Regions from separate parts of the Ensifer sp. M14 genome, predicted to be linked through region 3. Evidence: predicted binding sites of a transcription regulator. Region 3 holds the regulator's gene; each other region holds the start of a gene.
What was found. Region 3 encodes LexA, which represses DNA repair genes until DNA is damaged. Its sites were predicted from a motif close to TGTTCNNNNTGTGTTCNG; they were not measured.
Positions count from the first base shown of each region.

Region 1: a site for LexA is predicted at 3,479-3,496, ahead of dnaE (DNA polymerase III subunit alpha). Genes of this name have one in related genera too.
Region 2: a site for LexA is predicted at 1,776-1,793, ahead of BLJAPNOD_RS01470 (YifB family Mg chelatase-like AAA ATPase). Genes of this name have one in related genera too.
Region 4: a site for LexA is predicted at 3,608-3,625, ahead of BLJAPNOD_RS29505 (ATP-dependent helicase). Genes of this name have one in related genera too.

Region 1 is NZ_QJNR01000004.1:3,394,957-3,400,461, forward strand. It holds gene dnaE (DNA polymerase III subunit alpha) at 1-3,196, opposite strand, end outside; gene BLJAPNOD_RS16545 (hypothetical protein) at 3,644-4,216, shown strand; gene BLJAPNOD_RS16550 (DUF5680 domain-containing protein) at 4,296-4,763, shown strand; gene BLJAPNOD_RS16555 (ABC transporter ATP-binding protein) at 5,023-5,505, opposite strand, start outside.
Region 2 is NZ_QJNR01000004.1:287,685-293,189, forward strand. It holds gene cysK (cysteine synthase A) at 1-21, shown strand, start outside; gene BLJAPNOD_RS01470 (YifB family Mg chelatase-like AAA ATPase) at 155-1,687, opposite strand; gene gshB (glutathione synthase) at 1,975-2,922, opposite strand; gene BLJAPNOD_RS01480 (endonuclease) at 2,984-3,976, opposite strand; gene BLJAPNOD_RS01485 (sn-glycerol-3-phosphate import ATP-binding protein UgpC) at 3,973-5,088, opposite strand; gene ugpE (sn-glycerol-3-phosphate ABC transporter permease UgpE) at 5,153-5,505, opposite strand, start outside.
Region 3 is NZ_QJNR01000004.1:2,952,499-2,958,003, reverse strand. It holds gene BLJAPNOD_RS14215 (hypothetical protein) at 81-692, shown strand; partial or broken gene BLJAPNOD_RS36475 (GFA family protein) at 1,269-1,412, opposite strand; gene BLJAPNOD_RS14205 (hypothetical protein) at 1,601-1,747, opposite strand; gene BLJAPNOD_RS14200 (hypothetical protein) at 2,377-2,709, shown strand; gene lexA (transcriptional repressor LexA) at 2,830-3,549, opposite strand; gene BLJAPNOD_RS14190 (hypothetical protein) at 3,730-3,969, shown strand; gene BLJAPNOD_RS14185 (hypothetical protein) at 4,019-4,306, opposite strand; gene BLJAPNOD_RS35625 (hypothetical protein) at 4,782-4,925, opposite strand; gene BLJAPNOD_RS14180 (DUF4242 domain-containing protein) at 5,105-5,392, opposite strand.
Region 4 is NZ_QJNR01000014.1:176,141-181,645, forward strand. It holds gene BLJAPNOD_RS29490 (3'-5' exonuclease) at 1-25, shown strand, start outside; gene dinB (DNA polymerase IV) at 281-1,411, opposite strand; gene BLJAPNOD_RS29505 (ATP-dependent helicase) at 1,422-3,488, opposite strand; gene recX (recombination regulator RecX) at 3,824-4,408, shown strand; gene BLJAPNOD_RS29515 (L,D-transpeptidase) at 4,659-5,393, shown strand; gene BLJAPNOD_RS29520 (L,D-transpeptidase) at 5,444-5,505, opposite strand, start outside.

The sequences.
Region 1 (5,505 bases), 440 kb from region 3:
TCATGACCAGCGATTTACCGGGCTCGAGCAGGTCGCGATACTGGTGCAACATCTCCGAAAACAGCACGGCCTCGAACTGGCCGGATGAATCCGAGAAGGCAATGATACCCATCTTGTTGCCGGTCCGGGTCTTGCGCTCCTGTTTGGAGGTGACAGTGCCGGCGAGACGGCCGGCCGTTGCGCCCTTCTTCACGGCGCCGGCGAAATCACCAAACGTCTGGACGCGCATCTTGGCAAGCAACGGATTGTAGGTGTCGAGCGGATGGGCGGAGAGATAGAAGCCCAGCACCTGGAATTCCCGGTGCAATTTTTCCGAGGCAAGCCACGGCGTGTAGGCGGGAAGAGAGATTCGCTCCGGCCCGGTTGCAGCCCCTGCCCCGAATATATCGCCCTGTCCGCTTGTCTTGTTTTCCTGAGCGCGCTGGGCAAAGCCGAGGATGCGATCAAGTCCGCCGACGAGCTCCGCGCGATCGTAGCCGAAACAGTCGAAGGCACCGGCCGCGATCAGGCTCTCGAACACACGCCGGTTGAGCAGCTTCGGGTCGATCCTCAGGCAGAAATCTTCAAGGCTCGCGAATTCGCGGTCGCCGCGAACGGCAACGATATGCTCGACCGCCGATTCACCGACGCCCTTGATGGCCGCCAATGAGTAATAGATGCGCTTGTCGCCGGTCTGGAAGTGCCGGAAGGAGGACTGGACCGACGGCGCGATCACCTGGATGCCGAGACGCCCGGCGTCCTGCCGGAAGTCGTTGACCTTTTCGGTGTTGGCCATGTCGAGCGTCATCGACGCCGCCAGGAACTCCACCGGATAGTGCGCCTTCATATAGGCGGTCTGGTAGGAGACGATGGCGTAGGCGGCGGCGTGCGACTTGTTGAAGCCGTAGTTGGCGAACTTGGCGAGGAGATCGAAGATCAGATCGGCCTGCGGTTTCGACACCTCGTTCTTGACCGCACCGTCGACGAAACGGGCGCGCTGCTTGTCCATTTCCTCCTTGATCTTCTTGCCCATGGCGCGACGCAGAAGGTCGGCTTCGCCGAGCGAATAGCCCGACAGGACCTGGGCGATCTGCATCACCTGTTCCTGGTAAACGATAACGCCCTGCGTTTCCTTGAGCAGATAATCGATCTTCGGATGGATGGATTCGATCTCTTCTTCACCATGCTTGCGGGCGTTGTAGACCGGAATGTTCTCCATCGGGCCCGGGCGATAAAGCGCCACCAGCGCGATGATGTCCTCGATGCAGTCTGGCCGCATGCCGATGAGCGCCTTGCGCATGCCGGCACTTTCCACCTGGAACACGCCGACCGTCTCGCCGCGCGACAGCATCTCGTAGGTCTTTTCATCATCGAGCGGAATGCTGGCGAGGTCGACCTCGATGCCGCGCAATTTGACGAAGTCGACGGCGACCTTCAGCACCGTCAGCGTCTTCAGGCCAAGGAAGTCGAATTTTACGAGGCCAGCCTGCTCGACCCACTTCATGTTGAACTGGGTCACCGGCATGTCGGAACGCGGATCGCGGTACATCGGCACCAGCTTCGACAGCGGCCGATCACCGATGACGATGCCGGCGGCGTGGGTCGAGGCATGGCGATAAAGGCCCTCGATCTTCTGCGCGATATCGAGCAGGCGAGCGACCACCGGCTCCTTCTCCGCCTCCTCCTGCAGGCGCGGTTCTTCCTCGATAGCCTTTGACAGTGGTGTCGGGTTTGCCGGGTTGTTGGGTACGAGCTTGCAGATCTTGTCGACCTGGCCGTAAGGCATCTCAAGCACACGGCCAACGTCGCGCAGTGCCGCACGCGCCTGCAGCGAACCGAAGGTGATGATCTGGGCGACCTGCTCACGGCCATATTTCGCCTGAACGTAGCGAATGACCTCTTCGCGTCGATCCTGACAGAAGTCGATGTCGAAGTCGGGCATCGACACGCGCTCAGGATTGAGGAAGCGCTCGAACAGCAGTGAGAAACGCATGGGATCGACGTCGGTGATCGTCAGCGCATAGGCAACCAGCGAGCCTGCACCGGAACCACGGCCCGGGCCGACGGGGATATCGTGCTGCTTGGCCCATTTGATAAAGTCGGCAACGATCAGGAAGTAGCCGGGGAACTTCATGCGCTCGATGACGCTGAGTTCGAACGCCAGCCGCTCGCGGTATTCTTCCTCGGTATAGCCGGGCGCCATGCCGAGCTTGCGCAAGCGGTCGTCGAGCCCCTCCTCCGCCTGTCGGCGCAGCTCGCCGGACTCGGCGCGCTCGGCCTCTTCCGGATCATCGGACGCGCCGGTGAAGCGGGGCAGGATAGGCCCGCGCGTCTTCAGCATGAACGAGCAGCGGCGCGCGATCTCGATCGTGTTTTCGAGCGCCTCGGGCAGGTCGGCGAAAAGCGCCGCCATTTCCTTTCGGCTCTTGAGATAGTGATCCGGTGTCAGCCGGAAACGGCTATCGTCGGAAACCATGGCGTTATGGGCTACCGCCATCAGCGCGTCGTGCGCATCATAATCGGATGGCGCCGGAAAGAACGCCTCGTTGGTCGCGACCAGAGGTACATCGAACTTGTAGGCCAGATCGATCATCCGGCTCTCATGCCGGCGATCGAAGTTGCCGTGCCGCTGCAACTCGATGTAGAGCCGATCGCCGAAGAGGTCCTGCAATGCTTCCAGGCGCGCCTCCGCCAAAGCCGTCGAGCCGGATTTCACGGCCATATCGATCGGGCCGCCGCTTGCGCCGGAAAGCGCGATCAGCCCATCCGTTCCGGCCTCCACCAGCCACGACCGCGTTATTCTCGTGACCTGGCTGCCTTCGCCTCCGAGATAGGCGCGGCTGACCAGATCGACCAATCGCGTGTAGCCGTCGTCGGTGGCCGCGATCAGCACGATGGCGGGCAGCTTGGCCAGCTGCTGCGCGTGGCCGCGGCGGTCGCCGTCGGCCTCGTCTTCCATGTCGATCGACAGCTGACAACCGGTCAGCGGCTGCAGGCCGTCCTCGGCCGCCTTTTGGGAAAATTCCAGCGCTGCGAAAAGATTGTTGGTGTCGGCGATACCAATTGCAGGCTGAGCGTCGGCCACGGCCTTGCCAATCACCTTCTTGATCGGCAGCGCCCCTTCGAGCAGCGAAAATGCCGAGTGGACACGAAGATGCACGAACTGTGGATCCGCAGCCGTCTGTTCGTTCCGTTCCGCGCCGCCTTGATCCGCCATCTTTACACCCTGATTCCTGTCAGGGCGTCAGGATATCCCGTTTCTCACCCGCCATGTCCAGTTTTTGCAACGTGGGCCAGCGTTCTTTTCAACGGTGCAGTGCCGGTATGGTATCGCGCGACCCCGCGCCAGGGTCACGCCGCTTCGAAAACATATCCTCAGATCAAAGCCCGAGAGCGATGAAGGCAATGCTGGCGACGAACAGGCCCATCGATGTGAAGGCGGCGAGGTCACGAACAAAATCAGTCATAACATGGCTCCTTTTCCGTTATGTTTTTACTTTGTTCCATTTTTGTTCTCGCGTCAATCACTGTTGAGCGGAGCGCCCGCTTTCCACCGCGCATGGTTAATCGCGTCGGCAATCGTCGTGCGCGGTGATTAACCGAAAGCTTGAGCACTTCGCCCATCGCGCCTATGACTAGAGCAACCACACGGAGCAACAGCGACATGATTGCACGCCTGACCCTGACCCTCTTCCCCCTGCTTCCGTCCCTCACCTTCGCGGCTGAGGCAATCGACCCAGGTCGCATCGTGTCGGCTGCGACCGGCGACTGGGACAAGGACGGTACGAGTGATCTGGCGCTGCTGGTGAAACCTGGCAAGGAGATCGACGAGGACAATGCGATTTACATCTATCTCGCTGGCGAAGACGGCCCGCTGACGCTCAAGTCAGCCATTCCGAACAAGATCTGGGGGCAGTACGACATGGTCGGCCAGGCGCCGACGGTCAGTGCGCTCCCGAACGGCTCGCTGGTGATTACCACGCACAATGATGCGGTCGGCCGTGACCGATGGGAACAGAAGCTGACGATCGCCTACCGCAATTTCGACTTCGTCGTCGCCGGCTACACCTACGCCTCCTACGACACGCTTGATCCCAGCAACACGTCGCAGTGTGACCTGAATGTGCTGACCGGCAAGGGCAAATCCAACGACAAACCCGTCAGCGTCAAGGGCGAATTGGTGCTGCTCAAGGACTGGAACGACGACCGCGGACAGCACGCCTGCGGCATCCAGTAATCGAATCTTTTGTTCTGTTTTTGTTCTTGCATCAATGACGTCTCGCGGCATGCTGCGTGTGAACAAACAGGGTGTTCTCATGGCCAGTACCGAAGAGCTCAAGGACTTCATCGTGGAAGCCAAATCGAAGGCGTATGTCGGTGGCGGTACCGCGCAGCCGCCTTCGCGCACAGGGGCGCGCGATATCGGCTATCAGCGCGACCGGTGGCGGTATCTAGACAGTTATTTCGGTGGAACGGATTTTGCCGGCCAGGAAACCGTTTGGTTCGGGGACGATACCCGCTGGGTCATGAACTATTTCGGTCACGTTGTCAGGCCTGATCTGATCGATGCGGAGCGCGCCGGCATCGTCATCAAGACAGCGCTCGAAACCATGTATCGCGAAAAGCGGCATTTCCTCGGGGGAATGCAATATCGGCACGCCTACGGCACTTACATCGACAACAGCCGCGGAGATACGGAGCACTTTTCCGGACGGGAGGTTATCTTTGTGGATGGCGAAGAGGCTTATGAACTCGACTATCGAGGCGGTCTCATCGTGCCTTAGGCAATGGAGCCGGCGCTTGGGCACGGGCGTTCGGAAGAACGCACTCAGGACCCTCCAGCACTTTGATTCTGGAACCTCTGATCCGCCTTCAGTGAAGACGCTTCAAAGCGGGATGTTCTCGATATCGGCCGTCGCATTCAACACCGGCTTTGTCTGTTTCACCCTCTAGAAACTGCGAAACGGCTTCGTCAGGAAATGCGTCGAGGCAGAGCGGTGGAGCATTTGCACGGACCCGTTTGAGCCGCAAACGCGCTCAGCGTTACTTCAGCTCGACGACCTTTCCGTCTTCGATCGTCACCCGCCGGTCCATCAGCGATGCCAGCTCGTGATTGTGCGTGGCGATCAGAGCTGCCAGACCCGACTGACGCGCCAAGGCCTCGAGTGCCTCGAAAACATAGCCTGCAGTTTCCGGATCAAGGTTTCCGGTCGGCTCGTCGGCCAGCAACACCAGCGGTGCGTTGGCGACGGCGCGGGCAATCGCCACGCGCTGCTGTTCGCCACCCGAGAGCTCCGACGGGCGATGATCGGCGCGATGACCGATACGCATATAATCGAGCAGCGCCCTTGCCCGTTCGGCGGCCTCAGCCTTGCCGAGCCCGGCGATCAGTTGCGGCATCATGATGTTTTCGAGAGCGGTAAACTCCGGAAGCAGATGATGGAACTGGTAGACGAAGCCGATCTCGTTGCGGCGGATGGCCGTCCGCCGGTCATCGTTGAGACCGTCGCAGGTCACGCCATTGAC
Region 2 (5,505 bases), 2.7 Mb from region 3:
TTTGAAGGCTTGGGTGCGTAAGCTTTTGCAGATGACGAACGAAAGGGCGCCGCGGCGCCCTTTTTCCCGAAGATGAACGTCAGGCAAGCAGCATGGAAAGCAAGGGCGCAGACATGCGTACCTGCGGTCCCAGACGACGCGGGCAACAATAGCCTTACGCGGCCGCCTGCAATCGTTCGCCGGCGATGCGGTAGGAAATCGCCTCGGCGAGGTGCAGCCGGCCGACGGTTGCGGCTCCGTCGAGATCGGCAAGCGTGCGCGCGACCTTCAGGACACGGTGATAGCCGCGTGCGGAAAACTTCAGTTTCTCGGCCGCGTCCCGCAGCAACTGCAGCCCCGACGCATCGGGCTCGGCAATGCGCTCGATCATCGCCGTCGAGCAGCGGGCGTTGCTAGATGGTTCGCGGCTGCCGAGCGCGATGAAACGATCAATCTGCAGTTCACGGGCACGGGCGACGCGTTTTGCCACGGCCGCGCTTGCCTCCGCCGCCATCGGCCGGATCAGGTCGGCGGCGCTGACGGCCGGTACGTCGACGCGCAGATCGATCCGGTCCATCAGCGGGCCGGAGATGCGCGCCTGGTAATCGCTCATGCAGCGCGGGCCGCGGGCGCAGCTTCGGCCGGGCTCGCCCGCCATGCCGCACCGGCACGGGTTCATCGCCGCCACCAGCTGGATCGCGGCGGGATAGCTGACCCGGTGATTGGCCCGGGCAATGATGCATTCAGCCGTTTCCAGAGGCTGACGCAACGCGTCCAGCACCTGCGGCGTGAACTCGGGAAACTCGTCGAGAAACAGCACGCCGTTATGGGCAAGCGATGCCTCGCCGGGTCTGGCCCTGAGGCCGCCTCCGATCATCGCCGCCATGGTGGCGGAATGGTGCGGGGTGCGAAACGGCCGCCGGTCGGACAGCTTGCCGCCCGGAAGCTGCCCGGCAATCGAATGGATCATCGAGACTTCGAGCAGTTCGGCCGGCGTCAGCGGCGGCAGGATAGACGGCAGGCGCGAGGCCAGCATCGATTTTCCCGAACCCGGCGGTCCGATCATCAGCAGATTGTGGTTGCCGGCGGCGGCCACTTCGAGCGCCCGCTTGGCGCTCTCCTGCCCCTTGATGTCGGCGAGATCGGGCAGGTCGGCAGCACCGGCGCGGATGGCCGGTTCCGGCCGGGAGAGAACCTGTGTTCCCCTGAAATGATTGGCGATGGCGATCAGGCTGCGGGGTGCCAGAATATCGATGTCGGCGCCGGCCCAGGCTGCCTCCGGTCCGCTTTCCGCCGGGCAGATCAGCCCTTTCCCAACAGCGTTGGCGCCGATTGCCGCCGGGAGCGCGCCGGCGACAGCAGCAACCGTGCCGTCGAGATTAAGCTCGCCGATCACCACATAGCCATTCAGCGCATCGCCGGGGATGGCGCCGAGTGCCGCCATCAGGCCGAGCGCGATCGCCAGATCGAAATGGCTGCCTTCCTTCGGCAGGTCCGCAGGCGCGAGATTGACGGTGACTTTCTTGGCCGGCAGCGCCAGACCGGATGCATGAAGGGCTGCCTGCACCCGCTCGCGGCTTTCGGCGACGGCCTTGTCTGGCAGCCCGACGATCTGCATGCCAACCCGCCCCGGTGCGACCATCACCTGAACGTCGACCGGCACACCTTCTATTCCCTGGAATGCAATCGTACTGACACGCGCAACCATGACCGCCTCTTTCAACGGGGCGGCCCGCCGTGCCGCCGCAACCCTTTTGGTTGCAGCGGAAAATCTTGCACGGAACACGTACAAAAACAAGAACAATAATAGAACATAGCGTTCAACGGCGATCACCCCTTATGAGGCGAAAGCGCCGGACAACAATGGCCGAATGAATGGGCGAAGCAGCGCGCTACCCTTCGCGTTCCGTCAGGTTCGCCTAAGGCGAGCCCCTGTTTTCGTCCATGTCGCTATCGCAAACCCGCTTCACGCTGTTGCGCGCCAAGCGTTACGCGCTACGCGCGCTTGCGCTCGATCGCGTCCCACAGCAGGCTGGCGACATCGGCGCCGCCGAATTTCTTGACCTCGCGGATGCCGGTCGGCGACGTGACGTTGATCTCGGTCATGTAGTCGCCGATGACGTCGATGCCGACGAAGAGGAAACCGCGCTCCTTCAGCGCCGGCGCGATGCGGGCGCAGATTTCCTTCTCGCGCGCCGTCAGCTCGGTCGGCTCGGGCCGGCCGCCAGCATGCATGTTGGAGCGGGCGTCGTGTTCTGCCGGCACGCGGTTGATGGCACCGACCGGCTCTCCGTCGACGAGCAGGATGCGCTTGTCGCCCTTGCGCACCGCTGGCAGGTATTCCTGCGCGATGAAGGGCTCGCGGAACATCTGGCCGAACATTTCGAGCAGCGATGACATGTTGCGGTCGTCGCGCGCGGAGTGGAACACGCCGGCGCCGCCATTGCCGTAGAGCGGCTTCAGGATGATGTCGCCCATTTCCTCACGGAACCGCGCGATCTCGGCAGCGTCGCGGGTAATCAGCGTCTTCGGCATCAGGTCGGCGAACTCGGTGACGAAGATCTTCTCCGGCGAGTTGCGCACCCAGGCCGGGTCGTTGACGACAAGCGTCTTCGGATGCAGGCGCTCGAGCAGGTGGGTCGAGGTGATATAGGCCATGTCGAAGGGCGGATCCTGACGCAGCATGATCACGTCCATGGTCGAAAGATCGAGCCGCTCCGGCTCGCCGAGCGTGAAGTGGTCGCCCTTGACGTCGCGCAGCGTCATCTGCTGCGCGGTCGCAAAGACCTTGCCGTCGCGCAGCGACAGCTTCTCCGGGGTGTAGTGGAAGAGCCGGTAGCCGCGGGCCTGTGCCTCAAGGCTCATCGCGAAGGTGGAATCGCCCGCGATGTTGATGCCCGACACATGGTCCATCTGGACCCCGACATTGACGATTTTCGCCATCTTCCCGTCCCCGTTTGAAAAAGCCCGCAACATGTAGAATGCGGACCCGCCTTAGGCAAGGCTACTCGAAGCCCCCGACGACGCAGGTGATGAGATCATGATCGGAGAGAGGGCGGCCGTTTGCGTCGAGCGATGGGATGATCCGGCTTTCGCCGATCTTCAGCCCCCGCGACAGGAACCAGTCGAGCTTCATCGCCCGCTCCGGCCAACGTGTGATCAGGCTGGGGCGGGTGGTCATCACATCGAGCGGTCCGCCATGGCGGATGAAGCCGCGCGCGGCGCTCAGAGCGAACAGACCTTCGGCTTCGAAATCGCCGCCGGCATGGTTGCCGGTGTTGAGGTCCCCGCCGATCAGGATCGGCATGGCCGGGAAGGCCTCGTCAAGCACATCGATCAGTTCCTTGACCTGGCGCTCGCGATAGGGCGCGGTGGTGGCGCTTTCGAGATGGGTGGAAACGGCAACGAAGGGCCCGGCTTGCGTCTCGATCACGGCGCCGATGGCGAAGCGTTCGCCGACACGCGGCTGGTCGCCGCCATCCATGAACCAGAGCCGTTCGCCCCAGAGGCGGAGCATGAACGGTCGGCCGAGCGGCACTGATGCCATCAGCGCATTGCCGTGAAAACCCTTCTCGTTGAAGTCATCCTTGCAGAATTCCAGTTCCGTATCGGAGCCCAAGCCAAGCTCGATGAATTCGACGCCATAGGCGTATTGCATCCCAAGGATGCCTGCGACCTCTGCGGTCGGATGACGCTGGCCGGTACGGGCCATGCCATCGTCCATCTCCGAGAGCAGCACGACCGGTGCTGCGGTTGCCGCCAGATGTGCCGCACTTTCCGGCGCAAACAGGCAGCGCTCCAGGTTCCAGGCGGCAACGGCGAACGGGAAGGCAAGCGGCTTGGCTGATGACGGCTCACCGCCGATTTCGATGCTGTTCAATTCAGGCAACGCCGCCATAACGGCGTCATGGGCAACGATCGAGCGCTCGATCGTCGTGAAACCGGCGCGCGTTTCCTGCGATGGCACTGAGAGGATGCTGACAGTCTCTTCGATCACAATGCCGGCTCCAGGCTGAGGGGGCGAACGCTTTCGCCAGTATTGGCGCAGGACGCACCGCGCTCCAGTCGCTTGCCGGTGTCGGGCGAGAAGAAATGCAGGCGGTCAGTCGCGATCGTCACGGCAAGATCGCCTGACAGCGGGATTTCGGGAGAAAGCGCCAGGGTCAGCGCCTGATCCTCGATGGTGCCGTGGACGAGACGTTGCGCGCCGAGTTCCTCGACATAGTCGACCTGGAACAGCATCCCATCCTCGCCGACGCCGGCAAGCCTGAGATCCTCGGCGCGCAGGCCGACGGTCACCGGCCCATCGACCGGGCCGCGGTCGCCAAGCTCGATCCGGTAGCTGCCGACATTAAGGCGCGAGCCTTCGATGCGGCCCTTGATCAGGTTCATGGCCGGCGAGCCGATGAAGCTCGCGACGAAGGTCGAGGCCGGGCGATGGTAGACATCGAGCGGTCGGCCGATCTGCTCGATGCGGCCCCCGTTCAGCACCACCAGCCGGTCGGCCAGCGTCATCGCCTCGAGCTGGTCGTGGGTAACGTAGAGCGACGTGGTGCCGAGGCGCTTCTGCAGCCGTTTGATCTCGCCGCGCATGGAGACACGCAGCTTGGCATCGAGATTGGACAGGGGTTCGTCGAACAGGAAGGCGGCGGGCTTGCGCACGATGGCGCGGCCCATGGCCACACGCTGCCGCTGACCGCCGGAAAGCGCGCGCGGCTTGCGGTCGAGATAGGGCTCGATCTCCAGCATGCGCGCGGCCTCCGCGACGCGGGCGTCGATCTCGGCCTTCGGCGTCTTCCGGTTTTTCAGGCCATAGGCAAGGTTCTGGTAGACGGTCATATGCGGGTAGAGCGCATAGTTCTGGAAGACCATGGCGATGTCGCGCTCGGCCGGATCGACCTCGTTGATGACGCGCGAGCCGATCTTGACCGTGCCCTTCGAGATGCCCTCAAGCCCTGCGACCATGCGCAGGAGTGTGGACTTTCCGCAGCCGGACGGGCCGACCAGCACGATGAATTCGCCGTCCTCGATGTCGATCGAGACGGATTTCACCGCTTCGACGTTGCCGGTATAGATCTTCGAGACCTCGGCGATGGTGATGGCCGCCATGGCTGCCTCCGTTGGTAAATTGCGTTTTGAAGAAGCGGCAAAGTCGGTTTCGCCGCTCCGCTTCCTACTTGTCGCTTTCCGTCAGGCCCTTGATGAACCAGCGCTGGAAGATCACCACGATCAGCACCGGCGGCAGCATGGCGAGGATCGCCAGCGCAAAGGCCTCGTTGTAATCGGGGATGTTCGAGCCGACCCAGACAAGCAGGATCTGCTTGATGCCGCGCACCAGCGTGAAGAAGCCTTCGTCGGTGGTCATCAATGTCGGCCAGAGATACTGGTTCCAGCCATAGACGAACATGATGATGAAGATCGCCGCCATCATGGTGCGCGACAGCGGCACCAGCACGTCGATGAAGAACTTGAACGGGCCGGCGCCATCGATACGCGCCGCCTCAAGCAGTTCGTCCGGCACCGACT
Region 3 (5,505 bases):
GGAATTCTTCTATTCAAACGCATGCCGAAACCACAGCCCAAGCTGCGGCTCGGCACTCGCTCGTTCGTAATAGATCCGATATGAAGGCTTCAACTGCCATCCCGCTTGCTCTGCTGCTCGGCGCTGCCACGATGCCATTTTTGGGAAAAACCGACGCGCAGGCACAGAACCGCGACGTCGATCAGTCGGTATTCGCCTTCGGCGGCGCGATGGTCGATGCGGACATGCTCCAGGCAGGCAATCCTTTCGGTGTCACATACGCTGACCTTCCGATCGTAGGCGTCGGCTACCAGTACTTCCCGGCAAGGATGGGCTCCTTCAGGTTCGGACTGGAAGCGGGGCTCGCCGGAAGATTCGGCGGGCATCCGAATGCGGAATTCTGGGGCGGCGTCGTCGGTCGCTACGACGGTTTCGAGATTGGCGATGCTGTCCGGATCTCGCCAGCCCTTACGTTTGGCATCAGCTATGTCACGCATACTCAGGAAGGACGGGAGCGCCAGAACGAGCTGGAACGTAACGGGAACGCCAGAACCCTGTTCTATCTCGGCCCCGAGTTGAACCTTTCCTTCGACACAATGCCCAACGTCGATTTCTTCTGGCGGGTTCACCACCGGTCCGGAGCCTGGGGGACGCTCGGCGACATGCACGGCGGCTCCAATGCAAATGTCCTTGGCATGCGGTTCAATTTCTGAAGGACCTTCTTCGCCTCCAAATCTTCCGAATGCCACGATTGTTGTTTCAATCGGTTGCGTCACTGCACGGCAGCCGATCGAATTCCTGGATGATCTCCGACAGCAAAAGAGGTGTGGCAAGCTGTGGCAGAGCCCTTTGCTTCTTAAAAGAAAACAATTCATGAAAGTGTGGCAACGTGCTGCCGTAAGTGATTGACATCCCGCCATTCCTCAAGTCCGGGCGAGGCCTCCAAAATTTCACCTAAAGCTTTATATTCGAAGCGCTCCTTCGGAACGCCGATCCTGCGTCGGCTTTAATTTCCGGGGAGCAGCAATCTATCTCGATTCCATCTATCGTTTCCCAGAACGGTTAAACCTTGCCTGAGATGCGCTCCTGCGGCTCAGTGCGGAGAACCGTGAGACGCAGGCAAGTCTTGCCTTGGGCGTTGGAGGAGCTTCGTCACGCCCCGACACTGATGTTTCGGCCGCAGTGACCGTCGCTCGTCGGGCGGACGGCAACGGTGGTGCTGTGGCGGCGCCATCACTCTCTTGCGCCGAATTGTCTGCGTGGGTCTGCTGGTGCCCTGACCGCGCCAGTCATTTTGCCCGAATGAACTTCAGTGTTCCCGGGAGCCTCGGCCCGGTCAAATCCATGGTGTCCAGCGGGTGATTGCTGCCGTCGTTGACAGGCAGTCCTTCGCAATCGAACGGGCTGATGCCTTGGAGGCATGCGGTGTTGACAAGGGGGCGGCCGATGAATGGCTGGGGCGATCGGGGAGCCGGGTCTCAATATATCGGTGCAGCCCATGCCAGCCCTCGGCAGTACCATCCGGGTATCCAGTGGATCTAAAGGCTGTCGCCGGCGGAACGTGCTGTCGCCGATCGGAAATCCACCTCCCGCTGCCTCGTTGGGAATATGCGCGGCCTGCTCAATTCTCCTGAACGGAAACGCCGTCCTCGCCAATCTTGATCTCGACACCGGCAGGTTTCGTTTCTTCGCGATAAGCATAGACGCCGAGCCCGATGACGGCGACAGCGAGCACGGCGATGACGAGATAAAGGCCATTACGGTTCATTCAGCAGTTCCTCACTTGGTTACGCGAATGGGTAACTAGGCTGCCATCGTCGAAAGGCAACGGTGCGATCGTCCGGTGCGGTCGGGTTAAAGGCAGCCATGGTTCGAATAAGCATCGGATCCGGTCTCCGTCCGTATGCGGTTTATAAGATTGCACCCGCACCCTTTGTGCCTGACGCGCTGACCTGCGCCCTCGATGGGCGAGCGACAATCGCTACAAATCCGATGCATGATTGCACCGCCATCTTATTCCACCGTGCTGGCTGTGCCGCGACGATATCACGTGGCCTGTCGATTCCGGCGCTTGCCGGTTGTGCCCTGCTTCGCGGGCCGTCAAGTTCCGGGCGCACCTGGCGCAGCTGTGGCGAAGTCTGCTTGCTACTGCTTCGCCGCCAAGGACGGTTGCTTTTCCTAGGCAATCCGCCGTCCGCGCGTGCGCTTCACGCGTCGGCGCAGCCAATAATCGTGCGCGCATCTGGTTTGCCGGCGACGTACCCCGAAATGGTGATTCTGCCTGTATTGTCAGTGCAAGGATAATTGTCTCTAGACGGGTTCAGGAATGAATATTCCGTCGATGCGAGCCGTATAGCTAGCGTCAAACAAAACCGACAATGGAGGAAATGACATAAAATGAAATGTAAGATCGCCCTGACCGCTCTTGCCATTTTTGCCGCAACGACGGCCACCGCAAGTGCTGAGGATCTCGTCTTTCAGCTGAAGAACAAGACGAAAGCCGTACTGACGAACTTCTATACGTCGCCGGTCGGCGTCGACCAGTGGGAAGACGATGTCTTCGGGCGGCAGGTGCTTAATCCGGGCGAGAGCATGGAAATTACCATCGCCGACGGACGCGATGTCTGCAAATACGACATGCGCTTCGAATTCGAGGAAGGCTCCGGTCTCGATACGACCGAAGACACGCAGGACCTCTGCGAGTTGGGCGAGTACTCCATACACGAATGAAAATTGTCGAGTGCTTAAAGCGCTCGACTTGATCACTTCCGTCTCGCTACCCCTTGAGGTGGCGAGACGTTCAAGCATAAGAAGGCCCTTCCAGCAGGAAGACAGCCAACGTCATCTGGCTTAGTGATAGCGGCGGATCAAGCCGACGAGCTTGCCCTGTATCTTGACGCGATCGGGGCCGAAGATGCGTGTCTCGTAGGCCGGATTGGCCGCCTCGAGCGCAATCGACGCGCCTTTGCGCCGGAAGCGTTTCAACGTCGCTTCTTCGTCATCGACAAGCGCGACGATGATGTCGCCGGGGTTGGCTGTGGTGGCATTGCGTATGATCACCGTGTCGCCATCGAAGATGCCGGCCTCGATCATCGAATCACCTTTCACTTCAAGGGCATAGTGCTCGCCGCTGCCGATCATATCGAGCGGCACCGTAATATCGTGCGTGTTGTTCTGTATCGCCGAGATCGGTACGCCGGCGGCAATACGGCCCATGACCGGAACCGAGACGGAGTTGTTGTCTGCCACCGGCGGCGCTTTTGCGGCAGCCGGGGCGGGCGCAGGAGGTTTGCCGAGGCTTCCCTCGATGACGCTTGGTGAAAACCCGCGACGCGGCTGAGCGTTTCCCGCGTAAGCTTCCGGCAGCTTGATGACCTCAAGCGCGCGCGCGCGATTGGGAAGGCGCCGAATGAAACCACGTTCTTCGAGCGCCGTAATCAGCCGGTGAATGCCCGACTTCGATGCCAGGTCGAGTGCATCCTTCATCTCGTCGAAGGATGGCGGAACACCAGACTCCTTCATGCGTTCGTGGATGAAAAGAAGCAATTCCTGTTGCTTGCGGGTCAGCATGGCAAGTCGCTCCAGAGGCGTGAAACAAATCAAGAACAGACACTATCTGTTCCATATGTGTTCCGCAAGTGCCTAAAATTCGGTGAATGTTGTATCAATTGTGCGCCTATCGGCTGCCTCGGTGCTGGGCATGCCATGCGGAGCTGCTATGCCTCGCGCTTTTCACGGAATGAGGGTGCAATGAAAAAGATGATTCGAATCCTGTTGACGATCGTCATCGCAACGACCGTCGTCCTCGGGTTTCGCTGGTATCAATACGTCGACAACAGGCAGAGCCCGTTCGATGAAGTCGGCATCGCATTGAACGCGATGATGCCGGGGCCGGTCCGCCAGTGGGGTTGTGGCCGGCTAAAGCGCACCTTCGGCAACGGACTGCCGCCGCACGGATGCGCAGCCAGTAACGGAAGCGAGTGGGAATAGCTCGGCAATAAGCCGTTGCAAGGCGGGCATCAAAGAAGGAGAGGGCGTTTCAAGCCGGCTGCGTTGCAGAACAGGCGTCCTCGAATTCCTTCACGGTCTCGGCCGAGTTGTCCTCCGGCAGCACCGCATCTGCCGCGTCGGTCGCGACCGGCGTGTCGCCTTGATAGACGAACGACTGGATATAATAGGCGATCGAGCCTTTCCAGACATTCCGACCGTCGATCTGCTGGCAGGGGATGGCCAATTCGAAGTCGGTTTGCAGGTCGTCGACCGTGGCCGCGCTGAGGGCGATGTGGGGCGATGCGATAATCGAGGCGATAAGCAAGGCTGCAAGCACGATGGACGTCCGCTAGGTCAGAAGTGGTGCCGATAGATTGGTTAACGATGTGAACCGTGCTTTCGTTCCGGAGTCCAGCAAGCAGACCGCGTACCGCGCGGTGTTCAACAGTTCTTTGCGAAAGACGATGACGACCCTTCAAGCTGTGGCCGCGAAGACACGAAGATTGGCGGGAAGAGCGAGCGTTTCGGGGCGTTTTTTACTCCTCCGGCATCGACCTCAGGCGGCATGGCTGGCGGCGGATCGATCTTCGCGGCTGCAATCGGGACGATTGGCAAGTGCCGCCGCCCGCAGTGTTCCTTGTGTCTGCGGGAAGGTTCACGCGCCGGTCGGGTGTCCTGCGGAGCCGGCATCATTTCTGGTTTCTCGTCGCGGGACCAGTCGCCCAGGATGTGCGGAGACGTGCACATCCCGTCCGACTGGCCACTGATAAAACGTACAGGCGTATTTGGTTCACGAAGTCGGAGCGGCTGCCTTACTTTTTGTCTTTCTTGCCCAAAGAGAAGCTGCTGCCTGCAAGCTTCACCTGGGAGCCTTCTGGCGTAACGGCGGCTTTGACGGTCTTGTCCTTCTTGGGCTTTCTAACCTCGCGGTTGCTTCGCACTTGACCTTTTGCCATGATCGTCTCCTTGGAAAGGCGTGCCGGGGAGCCCTTGTGGGCGCCGAATGACCGGCGGACTAGCGTGCATTGATACGGCCGGAAGTCAATGACGGCGCTCGGTGCGCATTGGTTCGGGCGGGCGGCATGGCCTGCAATGAAGTCAGTGTTCCGCTGGTGTGATTGTAACACCGATTCGGCTATTTGCCGCGACCCTGAGATGCTGTCGTAGGCCCAATCACGGCGGCGACTTCGGTGATCCTGTTGGCCGGAAATCCGCTTCTTTCTGCATGTTCGCGAATAACGTCGGCGGTTGGCGCCTCGTGGACGCAATAAATCTTGTCGCCGGCGACGTAGCTGGTGATCCATGTGTAGGGCACGCCAAGATCTGCAACGACCGCGTTGGATTTCGCCGACAGCGCGCAGAGGTCGTCCTGACTAAGCTTGTCGGCTCCGGGTACTTCACGCTCTATGATGAAGGTGGGCATCGCTCAGTTCCTCAACTGTTGGATGACCACATATGAAGGCGCCCTAATGAAGCGGGAGTCAACGTTTTCGGTTACCATAAGCCGTATCACGGCGATTTTACCGGAAGTCTCCG
Region 4 (5,505 bases), on a different contig from region 3:
CTTCGATCGCTTCAAGGCCCGCTGAGCCGGCTGCCCGGCGCTGGGCGCATGGCTGCTCTGCGAACTCAGATCTACGAAACCGACCGATTTCTTGTATAGTCAACTCATCGAAGCGATGCACCTCCTCCCGCAAAGCTTCGTGTCTGCAGGCGCTTTCTCCTCCTCCCAACGAGCGCCTGCCGGAATGGCAACACTCCTCCTCCCAGTTGCCATTCAATCCCTTTAAGAGCCTGCCGCACCTCCTCCCGCGGCAGGCTTTTTTGTTTCCGGGCGAGACCGTTCAGAACGAAAGCTCAAGCTGAGGGCGTTCTTCCGCATCATGGCCGTTGAGCGATGACAAGGTGACGCCAAGCAGCCGTACGCCGCGCTTGAACGGGTGGACGGATGCGAGCAGCGCAACTGCCACCTCCAGCACTTCTGCCGCTCCACCCACCGGCATCCCGAGAGTTCTGCTTCGTGTCGCCTGGGTAAAGTCTGAATACTTCACCTTGACGGTTACCGTCTTGCCGCTCATCCCATGCGCCTCGCAGTAGCGCCAAACCTTGTCGGCCAAGGGCAGCAATTCGGCGCACGCCGGTTCGAACTCGAAAATATCCTCGACGAAGGTGTCCTCCGCGCCCACCGATTTGCGCACCCGGTCGGGCTGCACCCGCCGTTCGTCGATGCCGCGCGCGATGCCGTAGAAATACGGGCCGGATTTGCCGAAATGCTCCTGGAGGAACGCGAGCGGCTGCTGTCGCAATTCAAGGCCGGTCTCGATACCCAGCCGCTTCATTCGCTCCGCCGTCGCTGGCCCGACACCATGAAACTTCTTCACCGGAAGCGCTTCGACGAAGGCCGGGCCGTTCTTCGGCGTGATCACGAACAGCCCGTCCGGTTTTCGCTGGTCGCTTGCCATCTTCGCGAGGAACTTGTTGTAGCTGACGCCGGCCGAGGCCGTCAGCTTCGTCACCGCCTTGATCTTTGCCCGGATCTCCTCGGCGATTTCGGTGGCGATCTCCATGCCCTTCAGATTGTCGGTCACATCGAGATAGGCTTCGTCGAGCGACAGCGGCTCAATGACAGGCGTATATTCGGCGAAAATCTCGCGGATCTGCTGCGAGACGCCGCGATAGACGTCGAAGCGCGGCTTGACGAAGATGAGGTCGGGACATTTTCGTTTCGCCGTGACAGACGGCATGGCGGAGTGGACGCCAAACTTGCGCGCTTCGTAACTGGCGGCCGCAACGACGCCGCGCGCAGCTGCGCCACCGACGGCGACCGGCTTGCCCCGCAATTCCGGATTGTCGCGCTGCTCGACCGATGCATAGAAGGCATCCATATCGATGTGGATGATCTTGCGCTGCCGTTCCGCGCCTGTCGTATCGGCTGGAGGGTGCCTTTCCTCGACGGTGTCGTTGGGCTCGGCCACGTGCCGCTCCTTACTTCCACATGGTCCGCATGCGCGCGCCGACATCGATGCGGATCTGACGGGCGCTGCGCTCGGACGCGGCGGCGCTGACCAGCGGCCAGGAAGCCGTCTCGAAGAACTGCAGGAGGGTTGCCGGAATGAAGCGTGTGCGCGCCGCAAAGACGTGGCGATCGCCCTGCGCGTGCTGGCCGCTGGTGAAAAACCTTTGCGGCGTGATCAGCGTCAGGCTGTCCTTTGCCCGCGTCATGCCGACATAAAGCAGCCGGCGCTCCTCCTCGAGCTCATGCGTGGTGCCGACGCCGAGATCGGAGGGGATGCAGCCGTCGACGACATTGAGCATGAAGACAGAGCGCCATTCCTGGCCCTTGGCCGAATGGATGGTCGAAAGGATCAGATAGTCCTCGTCAAGCAGCGGCACGCCTGCCTGGTCGCTGGTCGCATCCGGCGGATCGAGCGTCAGTTCGGTGAGGAACCGTTCGCGGCTGGGATACCCCCCGGCGATCTGCTCCAGCTGCAGCAGGTCGGCCTTTCTTGTGTCGGCATCCTCGTGGATGCGGTCGAGATGCGGCTCGTACCATTCGCGCGCCTGGGCTATTTCACCCGGCCAGCCGCCGGCCTGTTTGCGCAGCCCCTCGATCAGGGTCACGAATGCCGTCCAGCTGTCGCCCGAACGCGGCGGGGCGGGGATTTCCACAAGTGCCGTCAGCGGTTCCGGGTCAGCGGCAATCGCGTCGAGGATCTTGCCGGCTGTCTGCGGGCCGACACCCGGGATCATGTGCAGCAGGCGAAAGCCGGCGACGCGGTCTCTCGGGTTCTGGGCAAACCTGAGCACGGCCAGCATGTCCTTCACATGGGCGCTGTCGAGGAATTTCAGCCCGCCGAATTTCACGAAGGGGATATTGCGCCGGGTCAATTCCACCTCGAGCGGCCCGCTGTGGCTCGATGTGCGAAACAGCACCGCCTGCTGCTTCAGCGTCATGCCGACCTCGCGGTTCTCCAGCACCTTCTCGACGATATAGCGCGCCTGGTCGGCCTCATCGGCGACTGCCAGCAGCTTGGGCCGCTCCGCCGACTGCCGCTCGGTCCAGAGGTTCTTGGTGAAGCGTTCGCGGGCAAGATCGATCACGCCGTTTGCGGCAGCGAGAATCGTCTGGGTGGAGCGATAGTTTCGATCGAGCGTGATGACATCGGCCGGCGGCGTGAACGTGCCTGGAAAATCCAGGATGTTGCGCACGGTCGCCGCCCGGAACGAATAGATCGACTGGGCATCGTCGCCGACAACCGTCAGACCCCTGCCGCCTGGTTTCAATGCCATCAGCACGGAAGACTGCAGGCGGTTGGTATCCTGGTATTCGTCGACCAGCACATGGTCGAAGCGGTTGCCGATATCCTCGGCAAGTTCCGGCACGCTGACGGTCTGCGCCCAATAGAGCAGCAGGTCGTCGTAATCGAGCACGTTCTGCGCCTGCTTTGCCTCGACGTAACAGGAAAACAGCTGCTTCAACTGCTCCTCCCAGCCAGAGACCCAAGGATAGTGCGCGCGCAACACCTCGCTGAGAGGCGTCTCGGAATTGACTGCCCGCGAATAGATCGACAGGCAGGTGCCTTTGGTCGGGAAACGGGTTTCGGTCTTGGAGAGGCCCAGCTCATGCCGGACGAGGTTCATCAGGTCGGCGCTGTCTTCCCGGTCATGGATGGTGAAATCGACATTGAGGCCGATCTGCTCGGCGTAGATGCGCAGCAGCCGCGCACCGATGCCGTGGAACGTTCCGGCCCAGGTGAGAGCGTCGGTGGCCACCGAGGCGTTCGCGCCGAGCACCTGGGCGCAGATGCGTTCGACCCGACGGGCCATTTCGGATGCCGCGCGGCGCGAAAACGTCATCAGCAGGATGCGGCGCGGATCGGCGCCATTGACGATGAGGTGGGCGACGCGATGGGCGAGCGTATTCGTCTTGCCCGACCCGGCGCCTGCGATGATCAGCAGCGGTCCCGCAATCGTTTCGCCCGGTGCGGTGACGCCAAATTCGACGGCATCACGCTGTCGGTCGTTCAATTTTTCCAGATAGGCCGCCGCCACGCCGAAGTCCCCGGTAAGTCTTTGCCGATTCTACCCCATGCGCCGAGTGCCGGCGCAAGTTGCGCGGCGCTCCGGGTAATGCGAGGCATCCCCGCGCGCGAAAAGAGCGATTCTTGGCGAGGAACGAATAAGGAACATATCAGCCGTGGGACATATTGCAAAGGCCCCGTTGGCAATAGCTAAAATGCACCCGCGGTTTCCGTTCGCGAAATCGTCGATCTGACGGCGCGGCAATCAATCCCATTGCTGGCGACTACCGGAGCTGCGTGTTAGCGGTTATGCCTTTCCGCGACTCTTCAGCCAACGAGCGCATTGCAACCGAGCCCATCCGCCCCGTGACATCAAACGATCTGCAAGCCGATAATCCGTCCTCCGATGCGCCGCCGTCTGACACGCCGACCGCGCGCATGCTGTCCTGGGCGCGCAACTCGGCGGTCTATCGGCTCGAGCGCCAGATGATGACCGAGAAGCAATTGTTCGACGCAATCACCCGGAAGGCGCGGCAGAAGTTCGAGGATATCAGTCCGGAACAGGTGAAGGCAGTGGCCGACTTTGCGGTCAAGTTCGCCTATGATCTGAACGCGCTGAATGACGCCGATTACGCGCAGCTCAGTACCCAGTCGGCGGTGCGCAGCGGTAAGTCGAAGCGGGCGATTGCCCTGAAGCTCTCGGTGAAAGGTATAGACCGGGAGACAGCAGCGATCGCACTTGAGGCGACGGATGATCTCTACGCAGCCGTGGTGTTTGCCCGCAAGCGCGCGTTCGGGCCTTTCCGGCGCGGCGAGCTCGATGACAAGCGCAAGGCCAAGGAGCTGTCCGCATTCGCCCGCAATGGCTTCGGCTTCGAGATCGGCAGAAAAGTGTTCGACATGAGCCTCGGCGAGGCGGAAAGCGTGCTGCGGAAGGACGCCGTCACATAGGGGCAAGGCCCGGTAAAATCATCTGTTCTGCCTGGTGTTTTCTCGCCTCACCGACTTTGGGCATCCCTCCTGCACGGCTGCATCGATACCCCGCACGCACGCGACCGAGTGAATTTTGCAACACTTCGGCGGCCGCGAACCACCGGCGAGGACCATCCACCAAAGAGATCGGATTTGACCACATTTCGGTCACGAATGGGACCAACAGCACACCTCTCTCCGCGCATGTCCCCAACCCCGGAATAAAACAGTGTCTTTTCAATTGTCCCGCCGATCGCTGCTTGCAGTGGTCGCAAGCTCCATTTTGAGCGCCTGTACCCAGGTCCCGAAGCCCGGTCTCGAGGTGAAAGCCGCCGACAAGGCCAACAAGAACGTCATCAACCCACCGGAGAAGGCTCCGATCGAGCCTGAGCGCAAGGACGAGCCGGCGCCGAAGCTGGACTACGCCACGATCTACGGTCCAGTTAAGGACGAAGGTTATGACGTTCCGGCGGTCGAGTTCGGTGCGATCAAACCGGAATTCCTGCGGCAGGAGGTTGCCTACGCGACCGGCGAGCCGGCCTATTCGATCGTCGTCGATACCCAGAAGATGTTCCTCTATTGGGTGCTGCCTGGTGGCAAGGCGATCCGCTACGGCGTCGGCCTCGGCGCGCAGGGCCGCGCCTGGAAGGGCAGGGCGGTCGTGCACTGGAAGCGCAAGTGGCCGCGCTGGACGGTGCCGGACGATATGGTCGCGCGTCAGCCGCACCTGAAGAAATACGGCATTGAGGCTGGCGGCATGGATCCGGGCCTCAGCAATCCGCTCGGCGCGCGGGCGATGTACATCTTCCAGGATGGCCAGGACACGCTCTACCGTATCCACGGATCGCCGCAGTGGCGCTCGATCGGCAAGAACGCTTCGGCCGGCTGCGTCCGCATGCTGCAGCAGGACGCGATCGATCTCTATAACCGCGTCCGCGGAAAAACGCCGCTGCTCGTGATCTGAGGCCAGATCTCGACCGTGGGAGCGCCGACCGCTCCCACATAGGGCCCGCCTTAATAGATCGGCGGCGGTGCGCCGGGAATGCCGCCTTCGCCGGGCAGGAGGTTGTTCTGCG